DNA from 4 places in the Vibrio cortegadensis genome. Region 2 is predicted to be linked to each of the others. Evidence: predicted binding sites of a transcription regulator. Region 2 holds the regulator's gene; each other region holds the start of a gene.
What was found. The regulator PurR, encoded in region 2, represses purine synthesis genes. The targets are predictions, from matches to a motif close to TNANGNAAACGTTTNCNTNA.
Positions count from the first base shown of each region.

Region 1: the regulator PurR is predicted to act here: its motif matches at 1,916-1,935, upstream of glyA (serine hydroxymethyltransferase).
Region 3: the regulator PurR is predicted to act here: its motif matches at 1,263-1,282, upstream of OCV39_RS00610 (uracil-xanthine permease family protein).
Region 4: the regulator PurR is predicted to act here: its motif matches at 861-880, upstream of metK (methionine adenosyltransferase).

Region 1 is NZ_AP025472.1:2,332,124-2,335,341, reverse strand. Features, by position in the region: gene OCV39_RS11025 (winged helix-turn-helix domain-containing protein) at 1-957, opposite strand, end outside; gene OCV39_RS11020 (YitT family protein) at 1,040-1,642, opposite strand; gene glyA (serine hydroxymethyltransferase) at 1,991-3,218, shown strand, end outside.
Region 2 is NZ_AP025472.1:1,962,965-1,966,182, reverse strand. Features, by position in the region: gene OCV39_RS09270 (TVP38/TMEM64 family protein) at 1-30, opposite strand, end outside; gene OCV39_RS09265 (TfoX/Sxy family DNA transformation protein) at 200-790, opposite strand; cyclic di-GMP riboswitch class I at 904-985, opposite strand; gene purR (HTH-type transcriptional repressor PurR) at 1,142-2,146, opposite strand; gene torD (molecular chaperone TorD) at 2,538-3,185, opposite strand.
Region 3 is NZ_AP025472.1:134,260-137,477, reverse strand. Features, by position in the region: gene recG (ATP-dependent DNA helicase RecG) at 1-1,071, shown strand, start outside; gene OCV39_RS00610 (uracil-xanthine permease family protein) at 1,445-2,836, shown strand; gene envZ (two-component system sensor histidine kinase EnvZ) at 2,969-3,218, opposite strand, start outside.
Region 4 is NZ_AP025472.1:432,406-435,623, reverse strand. Features, by position in the region: gene tkt (transketolase) at 1-765, opposite strand, end outside; gene metK (methionine adenosyltransferase) at 1,145-2,299, shown strand; gene OCV39_RS02100 (DUF2189 domain-containing protein) at 2,695-3,218, shown strand, end outside.

The sequences.
Region 1 (3,218 bases), 370 kb from region 2:
CGACAATGGTGCGGGCAGAGCAAAGTAGTTAGCTAACTTTCGGTTGATCTCCATAACGCTGCTGCTGATATTATTAACATCAATAGAGTAAACCCCACCAAACGCCAGTTTCCCTGAGTTTGGGTAAATCAGGCTTATTTTAGCGACAAGGCGTTTATCTACTTCTTGATCCTTTAGCTGAATGTTAAGCAGGTAATCACTGGTACGCATGTTCTTTGCGCCCGGAAAGAAGGGAGAGCTATCTATAGGGTCAAGGAAGTAGCTTGGCGCATCTTGGTTAGCAAGATCGGTGTAGGCGTATTCAATCTGCTGTTGAAGTAGCAATGCTTTTACGACTTTTCGGTATTTTCTGGAATTATCGCCAATGGCATCCAATCGATTCAGGAGAAGTTCGACCTTAGGAATCAATCGTTGGTCGCGTTCGACTTCAGAAGCACGAGTCGAAGGTTGCCAAAGCATATAACCCATTATCGCAGTGTTGATCAGTAAAACCAAAGACACCACAACAAGCCAAGAGTTAACTGAATTGGTGCTAAATCCTTTTTTACTGGTTGGAGATTCTATGGCTGCATCTCCCGCTGTGGTATCAGGGTAGTCCGCGGCAAAGCTAATCGAGCTTGGGTTAAGGAAATAGCCCTTGCGTGGGTAAGTCACCAGTATTTTGGTTGCATCGCTATCAGGCAGATATTTTTGAAGTACTGAACGTAAGGTGCTGATTCTGTTTGTCAGAACATTTTTGGAAATGAAGTTACTTTGCCATACAGATTCAATGATGTGCTCGGCAGCGAGCGGTTGACCAACGCTGGTAAGAAATAACTCTAAGAGCTCGATAGAACGAGGTTCTAAATCTATGATCTGTTCGCCGCAGCTTAAGACTCGTGTGTTGGGGTTGAATTCCAAGCCTTCAATGTAAATAGAGGCTTGTTGGTCTTTGGCGCTAGAGAGATAATCTTGCATAGAAAAGGCGACGGTTTATAAAACCTAAATACTAGCTGTTTTTGTTATTAAAAACAGCTAGTAATTCATAGGGTGGTTGGTATTAAGATACGTACTTCACTGTGTAGCGTGTTGGTTTGTGGTTCATTGCTAATACGACATTAAGCGCGACAGCTCCTAGTACAGAGACTGCAATGACTTCTGGAGCAACGAAGAAGCAAGATGTGAAAAGAATACAGCAATCGATAGCGAGCTGAGTCTTACCGACTGAAATCCCAAACTTGTCTTGAATGACCAAGCAAAGTACATTGAAACCACCTAAGCTTGAGCGGTGTCTGAATAGAATCAACATGCCTAATCCCATCAGTAATCCCCCTGCAATCGCACAGTAAATGATGTTCATTGTGTCGAGTGAGATCACTAAATATAGATGATCGGCAAAAACTGAAACTAACGCGCCAGAAATAGCACTATTGATCGCAAATCGGTGTCCGAAACGTCGCCAAGCGAGAATGTAGAAAGGACAGTTTGCCACAAAATACAGTATGCCAAATGACAGAGGAATGAACTGGGTTAATAATAGTGCTAGTCCTGTTGTGCCGCCGGTTAAAAGGTTAGCGGCCTGAAGGAAGAAAACACCCTGAGCAACTAAAAAGGTGCCTGTCAGTATTGCCATCCAATCTTCTTTACGTGAGTGTTTTTCCATCATTCTTATTTTTAACTGCTTAATAATGGCGTGCATAGTAGAGAAAAGATGATCTTTTCGGTAGCTTGAGAGGTTAAATTAAGGTAAACCTATGTAATCTGCGTTTTACAGGGTGTAAAACGTGAAATTGACACTCAATGTAATGACTCATGCGTGAAGTCGTTTCAGTATGAGGAGCGTTGAATGTCATTATGAAAAAACTGCATGATAAATTTTGCATTTACTCTTTATGACCTAGATCAAATTATGTAGAATGCATTTCATCAAAAACGGTTACGAAAACGTTTGCTTTCGGTCGTTGAGTGGTTTTTTTGAAACTTTCAGTACAATCTGAGTCAGGAGATACAGATGCTTAAGCGTGACATGAACATTGCTGATTACGATGCGGATCTATTCGCAGCAATCCAAGAAGAGACGATTCGTCAAGAAGAACACATCGAGCTAATCGCTTCAGAAAACTACACAAGCCCACGTGTAATGGAAGCTCAAGGTTCTCAACTTACTAACAAATACGCTGAAGGTTACCCTGGCAAGCGTTACTACGGCGGCTGTGAGTTCGTTGACAAAGTTGAAACGCTAGCAATTGAACGAGCATGTGAACTATTTGGTGCAGAGTACGCGAACGTACAACCTCACTCAGGCTCTCAAGCAAATAACGCTGTATACATGGCTCTACTGAATGCTGGTGATACCGTTTTAGGCATGAGCCTTGCTCACGGTGGTCACTTGACTCATGGTTCGCCTGTAAACTTCTCAGGTAAGCTTTACAACATCATTCCTTACGGTATCGATGAAGCAGGTCAGATCAATTACGAAGAGATGGAAGCGCTTGCGATTGAGCACAAACCTAAGATGATCATCGGTGGTTTCTCGGCTTACTCTCAAATTTGTGATTGGGCGCGTATGCGTGAAATCGCGGACAAAGTTGGTGCTTACTTCTTCGTTGATATGGCTCACGTTGCAGGTCTTATTGCTGCTGGCGTTTATCCAAACCCTGTACCTCATGCTCATGTTGTTACAACAACAACGCACAAAACCCTTGCTGGTCCTCGTGGCGGTCTTATTCTTTCTAATGAAGGCGAAGACTTATACAAGAAGCTAAACTCTGCGGTATTCCCTGGTGGTCAAGGCGGCCCTCTAATGCACGTTATCGCGGGTAAAGCGGTAGCGTTCAAAGAAGCTCTAGAACCAGAATTCGAAGAATACCAAACACGTGTGGTTGCTAATGCAAAAGCAATGGTTGCAGAATTCCTAGCTCGTGGTTACAACATCGTTTCAGGTTCAACAGAGAACCACCTGTTCCTTGTCGACCTAATCGATAAAGACATCACAGGTAAAGAAGCGGATGCAGCACTTGGTTCTGCGAACATAACAGTGAACAAGAACTCAGTACCAAATGATCCTCGCAGCCCATTCGTTACTTCTGGTATTCGTATCGGTTCTCCTTCTATCACTCGTCGCGGTTTCTCAGAAGCAGACGCGAAAGAGTTAGCGGGTTGGATGTGTGACATCCTAGATAACATGGGCGATGAGTCCGTTATCGAAGCGACGAAAGCTAAGGTATTAGAGATTTGTA
Region 2 (3,218 bases):
AAGGATACCAATGATTAGTTTTTTACTCATGGAAGAAGCTCCTTGCAAACGTTTATGGGAACAAGTTTATGGAAACAATATGACAAATGTTTTATCGACTTACAAAGATAAGACAGGGAAGCGAGGAGAAATATTTCATATAAATCAAAGAATATAAAAAAACCGCAGCAGAAACGCGGCGGTTTTTTTGATGTGTCGACTAGTTTAGGTCGCTGATTAACTCATTTCGCCTTTCTTGCGGAACGACTGACCAATGAGTGCCATTTATTGCGCCCTCAAGAGCCCATAACAGCTCAACGCTGACAGATGATGAGTGAGTTTGTCTAATTGCTTGGAAAGCGGTTAGAGAGCCTTTGCTGTGCAATTCTTCAACTGTTGCGATACCCGCTTTTTTAAGCATGCGCTCGGTAGCAAGTCTAAGATTAGGTAAATCTTTTAATCGATTTGGCTTAGCCGATGATTGCTGGCTTTTTTCTTGCTGTGCGAATTCTAATGAAGCAACTGCAGTTTTTAAGATTTGCTCAGGTGTATCCCAGCAATTTTCAGGCAAAGCAAAATACTTAGTAACAACGGGGAAACCACGCTTTTTGTAAATGTATGGCTGATAACCTTGTTCTTGGAATTGCTTAGTTGAATCTTTATCAGCACGAATATGTAGTTGATCATTAACTACTAGTGCGAACATTGTGTCATTGGCAAAAATACCAAATCCACCAAACATTGAGCGGGACTTGATAGCGCCAAGTTGCTCAAATAACTTCATAGAGTCTTTTAATACTGGTTTATCCATGCTGTATAGTCTCGGTGTAAAGGATTACGCCACCAAATTTCAGGTCCGAGATAATAGCTAAGTGATGCAAATGTACTGTCAACGAAACGTTAAACTTTGTTTGCATACTTGCCATCGGTAACCCCGCTACCTACCAAATGGTTTAGGCCGGAGGCTTTGCGTCCTATTTTTTCAAATAGTTTGCCCTGTGCGTGACACTCATAGCATATAGGAAAATATTGAATAGGTATCACATTTTAGGTTTTAAAATGAGACATTGGTCCAATAATTCATGAGCTTGATGTGGGTTGAGTTGCAGTTTAGGTGTTGTGAATGCGCACTGATTAATACGCATTCATTTGAGTATTTTAATTAAATAAGTTTTTTTACCGTATCCCGAACTACGATTTCAGGGTGCATTTCAAAGATGCGTTTATCGTGCTCTTTGTCTTTGATTCGTTCCAATAAAATCTCAAATGCAGTTTTACCAACACGTCTTTTTGGTTGGTGGACTGTAGTTAGTGGTGGAGAGAAATATTCTGCTAATTCAATGTTGTCGTAACCAATAACAGAGATGTCGTCAGGGATTCTAATCCCTTTCTGCTGCAAGCGGCTCATCAATCCTAAAGCCATTGTGTCATTGAAACAGAAGACAGCCGTTGGGCGATTTTCCATATTCACAATTTTATCAGCAGCAAGTACTGCAGTATCACATTCAAAATTGCCTTCGATGATCCAATCTTCATTCACATCAATATCGGCACCCTTGAGAGCTCGTCGATAGCCTAAAATTCGCTCTTTACATGCAACCTTATCGAAATGACCACTTAAGCATGCAATATCGGTATGACCGTTATCAAGCAAGTACTTAGTCGCAAGGTAAGCGCCTTCTTCAGAATTATCGATGATCTTATCGGCTTGCGAACTTTCAGGGCCCCAGTCCATGATCACTTTAGGGATATCAGAGTGACGATCTAACATCTCTTTTAGCTCTTCAGTTAAATCTGAACACATGACTAACATGCCATCAACACGCTTTTCGGCAAGCATGCGGATATAATCACGCTGCTTTTCGTAAATTCCACCAGTATTACAAAGAATCAGCGTGTAGCCCTGTCGATAACAGTAACTCTCAACGCCATCAATTACTTCTGAAAAGAATAAATTGGTAGATTGAGTCACGAGCATACCAATGGTGCGTGTGGTATTACATTTTAAACTTCTCGCAACGGCACTTGGAGCATAGTTTAATTCGTCTACCGCTTTCATTACCTTTTCTTGAGTCGTTTCAGCAACAAATCGAGTTTTGTTGATGACGTGAGAAACGGTAGTTGTGGATACGCCTGCTAAGCGTGCGACATCTTTTATTGTAGCCATGGTGTTATCCTGTCGAGGTGCTACTTAATACAGTGGTTAACTCATATAATAGTCAACCAAGTAGCGTAAATACTATCTCTTAATAGCAATTGCCGATTCACGTTACTTCACATCGTGAATCATCGAGAGATAGCAAGGTATTAAGAAACACAAAAACCGCCTTATATCAGCGGTTTGCATTTGTAATCATATTTTATCGTTTGCGGTCACAATTTTAGACCGCAAACGCTTCACTGGCAATGGATATTGGACCAGTTTAGTGGGTGTTGTCACATTTAATTATAAGAGGGTCAATACAAAACTACCAAGTGAAGTGAACCTAGTCTCACTTGATAGTTTAAAATGTGATAAATAACCACGAATTACCGATGGGAATTATAAATTTGAGAGGTTATTCGCCTGTTAGGTATTGGCAATCTAATTGGCAGAAGGCGACTAATACTTGAGCTACGCTTGCATAAAAACCAAACTCATCATATTGATCGCATTTAGCACTAAACTGTGGGATCCAAGAAAGGATATGAGTTTGAATGAAAGATTCTTGCTCAATTAATGCATCATCAAGGTGTTTCTCTTGCTCAAGCTCATTTGAACGAATAATTAAATTACCTAAAAAGTCGAGTTCAATGGCAATGTGGTCTGCTGGTTCATTCAATGATTCACTCACTGCAATGCCGTGCTTTGACATTAATGCTGCCATCTCTTGAGCCGGAACATCATTCAATAAACCTTGCTTTCCAATGTACATAGAAGCGTATGGAAGAGCGGCGTTCTTATCTGATTTTAAAAATAGATCACAATAGTCAGCGGAAAGCTCTAATTGAGCGTCTTCACGGTTTTGTAAGCGATTAAGGGCGTCAACTAACTTGTCTATTGAAGGTTTAAGTGTTTCGTTTTCACCTAAGCCAGTCAGAAAAGTGCGAATCTCTTGAGAGTTATAGCTGTCTAACTCTTGTTGAGTTAACTCTTTTGCGAAAAGGCTAGATAGCCACCAGTAAATCTCTGCACGCTTTTCATTGAATGCTTTTGTTTCGATCATCGTTATTGCTCCGAGTATTATTCTCACTATAGT
Region 3 (3,218 bases), 1.3 Mb from region 2:
GGCCAATGGTTTGAAAGCATGGGAGTACAAGTAGGTTGGCTTGCAGGCAAACTCAAAGGTAAAGCCAAAGAGACTGAACTGGCGCGCATTGCCAGCGGCGAAGCGCAAATGGTAGTGGGGACTCACGCACTGTTTCAGGAACATGTAGCGTTTAAAAATCTCGCTCTTGTGATCATTGATGAACAACATCGATTTGGTGTCCACCAGCGTCTAGAGTTACGTGAAAAAGGAGCAAAACAGGGCTCGTATCCACATCAATTAATCATGACCGCAACTCCCATTCCAAGGACGCTGGCCATGACTGCTTATGCCGACCTCGAAACCTCGGTGATAGATGAACTGCCACCGGGAAGAACCCCGATCCAAACCGTCGCCATTCCCGATACCAAACGCGATGATATTATTGAACGAGTGCGAAATGCCTGTCTTAATGAGGGAAAACAAGCTTATTGGGTCTGCACACTGATTGATGAGTCAGAAGCTTTGGAAGCGCAAGCGGCAGCGGATACGGCGGAAGAGCTGCAACGCATTTTGCCAGATGTGAAAATTGGTCTGGTGCACGGTCGAATGAAATCGGCAGAAAAACAAGCGGTCATGAAGCAGTTCAAGGATAACGAGCTGCATCTATTAGTCGCGACGACGGTTATTGAAGTCGGTGTGGATGTGCCTAATTCAAGTTTAATGATCATCGAAAATCCAGAAAGGCTCGGTTTAGCGCAACTCCACCAGCTAAGAGGCCGTGTAGGGCGAGGTTCAGTCGCGAGTCATTGTGTACTCTTGTATCACGCACCATTATCAAAAACCGCACAAAAGCGCTTAGGGGTGCTCCGCGAAAGTAATGATGGATTTGTAATTGCACAGCGTGATTTAGAGATCCGTGGACCCGGTGAACTGCTTGGCACCAAACAAACCGGAATGGCCGATTTCAAAATTGCAGACTTAGTGAGAGATCAACGCTTAATTCCAGAAGTTCAGCGCATGGCGCGCTACATTCACGATAGTTATCCTGATAATGCCCTCGCAATTATCGATCGTTGGCTAGGTGATCGCGACGTCTACGCTAAGGCATAGCTATTATTGTTAGGAGCTTCTTGTTCAGAGTCTCTTGTTAAAAGCTCTTTACTAAGAGCTCCTTGCTAAGAGCCCTTTTCCTACGAAATCCTTTTTAGGCTCTCCTTTCCAAGCTGAGCTTTCCTCAAATATACCGAATGGGCACAACCCGTTCGGTTTGTTTATTTCAGATCAATTTCTCGCCACAACACGCATGCAACCGTTTGCTTTTTGTTTTCGTTTATTTATAATCGCGCACAAATTTTGAGTAAGAACACTACTCAACCCAACCTGAGTCGATTCTGATTAACAGCAATCACAGATGAAGACCGACTCAACTTAGCGTTCCCATTCAGCGAACTCTAAGCAACTTAGTCACAATTAGGATAAACACATGAAAACCCCGAACGCAGCACGCAAGTCGGAACTGATCTATCAACTCAATGATCGCCCACCGCTTTTACAAACACTTTTTGCGGCCACACAGCACTTGCTCGCCATGTTTGTCGCCGTCATCACGCCCTCTTTGATTATCTGCCAAGCTCTAGGTGTCACACCTGAGCAGACAAATACCATTATCAGCATGTCACTGTTCGCTTCTGGTATTTCATCGTTTATCCAAATTAAAACCATCGGTCCTATCGGATCTGGCTTGCTCTCCATTCAGGGCACAAGTTTCAATTTTATCGGTCCTATTATTGCGGCAGGTTTGTCGTTAAAAGCCGGAGGCGCAAGCATTGATACCGTCATGGCAGCCATTTTAGGCACCATCCTTGTAGCATCATTTAGTGAAATTCTACTTTCTCGCGTACTTGAACATGCGCGTCGTATTATCACTCCACTCGTATCTGGCATCGTCGTAACACTTATCGGCCTAACCTTGATTCAAGTGGGTTTGGTTTCTATCGGTGGAGGCTACTCAGCATTAGCCGATGGCAGTTTTGGTAGCTTAGATAAGCTTGCGTTGGCAGGGACGGTTCTTGGCTTAATCGTCATATTAAACCGTTCAAGTAACTCTTATATTCGTGTTGCCTCCATTGTGATTGCCATGTTTGTCGGTTACATGATGGCCTACTTCATGGGCATGATTGACACTTCAACACTGGCAGAAACAGAACTTATTGCGCTACCGGTTCCGATGCAGTTTGGCTTAAGCTTTGACTGGTCTCTATTCATCCCACTGGTTCTTATTTTCCTCATCACGGCACTGGAAGCGATTGGCGACATTACAGCTACTTCAGAAGTATCCGGAGAGCCAGTAAAAGGCCCTGTTTACATGAAGCGCATCAAAGGTGGTGTACTCGCGGACGGTCTGAATTCGGCGATTGCGGCGGTATTTAATACTTTCCCGAACTCTACCTTTAGCCAAAACAACGGCATCATTTTACTGACAGGTGTTGCAAGCCGTTACGTGGGCTACTTTATTGCAGGCATGCTAATACTGCTTGGTTTGTTCCCGGGCGTTGCAAGTTTTGTACAGTTGATCCCTGAGCCTGTTCTTGGCGGAGCGACGATTGTTATGTTTGGTACGATTGCCGCTGCGGGGGTACGAATCATTTCACGTGTAGATCTTAATCGCCGTGCCATTCTCATCATGGCACTCTCATTTTCAATGGGATTGGGCATCGCACAAAAACCTGAGATCTTGCAGTTTATGCCGGAGTTCATCAAAAACATCTTCTCTTCAGGTGTGGCCGCTGGCGGGGTAACTGCGATTTTGCTTAACCTTTTACTTCCTGAAAAATTAGAAGATGAAGAGATCGAAGCAGAAGAAGCTAGAAGCTAGAAGCTAGAAGCTAGAAGCTAGAAGCTAGAAGCTAGAAGCTAGAAGCTAGAAGCTAGAAGCTAGAAATGAGTTTGATGCCATATCGCGTCAAACTCATTTTTATTTTTAAGAGACAGTCATAAATTCGATGATCTAACCACGAACAGGAAAATTAATTTGAGCTTTGAGCCCACCGTCACTGCGATTATTCATCACAACTGAACCGTGATGCTGGCTCACAATCCGTTTGACGATGGCTAAACCTAATCCTGTTCCCTCACTCCCTCTTGCGGTATCGCCACGAGTAAAAGGTTCGAATAGTTTATCAATCTGATTCGATTCAATTCCGGGCCCATTGTCTTCAACGCACACCCAAATCAATTTGCTATCAGCCGTCATTCCA
Region 4 (3,218 bases), 1.5 Mb from region 2:
GCCCGCTTTATTTGGAGAACCAAAACCGATCACAGTCTTAGTACAAATAAGAGTAGGACGAGGATCCGCTTTAGCCGCTTCAATTGCAGCATTGATTGCGTCAGCATCGTGACCATCTACTGCTGGAATTACGTGCCAGCCGTAAGCTTCAAAACGCTTAGGAGTATCGTCAGAGAACCAACCTTCAACTTCGCCATCGATAGAGATACCGTTGTCATCCCAGAAAGCAACCAGCTTACCAAGACCAAGCGTACCCGCTAAAGAACATGCTTCGTGAGAGATACCTTCCATCAGACAACCATCACCCATGAACGCATAAGTGAAGTGATCAACGATGTCGTGGCCTTCTTTGTTGAATTGTGCAGCCAGTGCTTTTTCAGCCATCGCCATACCAACAGCATTAGTAATGCCTTGGCCTAGAGGACCCGTTGTTGTTTCGATACCTGGAGCGTAACCGTACTCTGGGTGACCTGGCGTTTTAGAGTGTAGCTGACGGAAGTTTTTAAGATCTTCAATCGATAACTCGTAACCTGCAAGGTGAAGCAGAGAGTAAATAAGCATTGAACCGTGGCCGTTAGAAAGAATAAAACGGTCGCGATCTGCCCACTCAGGGTTTTGTGGGTTGTGGTTCAAGTGACCACGCCAAAGAACTTCAGCGATGTCAGCCATACCCATAGGTGCGCCTGGGTGGCCTGAATTTGCTTGTTGAACACCGTCCATGCTGAGTGCACGGATTGCATTGGCTAGATCTTTACGAGAAGGCATGTCTGCTCCTGAATACATAAGCGAGTAAAAAATAAATTAGGGGGCTGAACCATCACACGGATCCAGCGGCGCGTATTGTCTCAAAGCACCTACCCTACTGCAAACGTTTTACTGATGGTTTTATTGCACTTTTCGACTCTTTTTTTACATTTGTTCTAATTGACAGGCATTTAGCGCCTATAAAAAGCAAACGATTGGTTTGGTGTTTTTTTCTACCGTCCATAATTTGAAGTAATAAGATAGTGCAGAAATAACTTGTAATTATAGCTATGAAATTTAGAATAGCCGTCTAGATGTAGAAACACCTACAAAATATACCCTATTTATTCGTTGTGAGTTGTTAATACTCTCAACCTAACTAATTGAAAGTGGAGCTCTCATGGCTAAGCACCTGTTCACCTCTGAATCTGTATCAGAAGGTCATCCAGATAAAATTGCAGACCAAATCTCAGATGCGGTTCTAGATGCAATTTTAGAGCAAGACCCAAAAGCGCGCGTAGCTTGTGAAACTTACGTTAAAACTGGCATGGTTATGGTTGGCGGTGAAGTAACCACTTCAGCGTGGGTTGATATCGAAGAGATCACTCGTGAAACAGTACGTGAAATTGGTTACGTGCATTCAGATATGGGCTTCGATGCTAACTCTTGTGCAGTACTAAACACGATTGGTAAACAGTCTCCAGACATCAACCAAGGTGTTGATAAAGCGGATCCTAAAGATCAAGGCGCTGGCGACCAAGGCATCATGTTTGGTTACGCAACAAACGAAACACCAATCCTTATGCCTGCTCCAATTACTTACTCTCACCTACTTGTTCAAAAACAAGCTGAAGTACGTAAGAGCGGCAAACTGGACTTCCTTCGCCCAGATGCGAAATCTCAAGTAACCTTCCAGTATGACCAAGGTAAGATTGTCGGTATCGATGCTGTCGTTCTTTCTACTCAACATTGTGATTCAGTAACAACAGCGGACCTTCGTGAAGCCGTTATGGAAGAGATCATCAAGCCAGTGCTTCCAACTGAATGGTTAAATAAAGATACAAACTTCTTCATTAACCCAACAGGTCGTTTCGTTATCGGTGGCCCAATGGGTGACTGTGGTCTAACAGGTCGTAAGATCATCGTAGATACCTACGGCGGCGCAGCTCGTCACGGTGGCGGTGCATTCTCTGGTAAAGATCCATCAAAAGTTGACCGTTCAGCAGCATACGCAGCACGTTACGTAGCGAAAAACATCGTAGCGGCAGGCATGGCTGACCGTTGTGAAATCCAACTTTCATACGCGATCGGTGTTGCAGATCCAACATCAATCATGGTTGAAACGTTCGGTACTGAAAAAGTATCTCACGACATCATCATTGAAGCGGTTCGTCAACACTTCGACCTACGCCCATACGGTCTACAAGAAATGCTTAACCTTCTTCAGCCTATCTACAAGAAGACGGCAGCATACGGCCACTTTGGTCGTGAAGAATTCCCATGGGAAGCAACGGATAAAGCAGACACGCTTGCAGCATTCGCAGGTCTGAAATAAGCATTCACACCTTAGCGTCTGGTAACAACTAGTTTCTGCTAACAAATCGTTATCAGTTAACTAATAGAAAGCTCTCATTATTAAATGGGAGCTTTTTTATTTACGGAACCAGATTAAACCTTGTTATATGTAGGTCTAATTATAACTATCAGAATCTTTGAGTAAAATTCCGCATAAGCAACACATCCCTTTGCTACATAGCTCCAGCCCCAAAAAATAAACCCATCTTTATCCCGTCTAAAATTTGTATTTTGCAGTATCAGTGACAATAGTTAATGAGAAACTTAAGTCGTTATCATTATCAGTTTATTAGACGTTAGCTGAAAAATAGACGCTTAAAAAATCATAGTCATTGATTCAATTAACTAAGATTCGTCTTAAATCAGGGAGGATTTATGCCTCGAACAGTACATAACTCAGACTTTGAAAATAAAAAGCATCACGTCAAGAACAGCGAATATGCTCGTACCATTCCATGTAACCAACTCAGTGTTTCCGCCCCCTTTCATTGGTTATCTCTTGGCTTGCATGACTTTATTCGAATGCCCATCATTAGCGCGTTTTACGGCTTATGTTTTATGGCTGCCGCGATTGCGATTGTTCAATTAGTACAATGGCAAGGGACCCATCTTGTGGTGATGCCGAGTTTAGTTGTCTATATGCTCATTGGGCCATTCTTAGCTCTTGGGCTTTATGATGCCAGTTGGGAGCGAGAAAAAGGGCACGATGCAAGTCTATTTCACTCCATGAAAGCCATCCGTCGAAATTCAACCGCTCAATGGGCATTTGCAATATTACTCGCCGTTGCCATGATTTTCTGGATGCGTATCGCCGCACTACTTTATGCGCTATACCCTTCAGTTCAAGGTGCGCCAATTGCTGAGTTTGCTCCTTTCCTCATTATTGGGTCTGCAGTTGG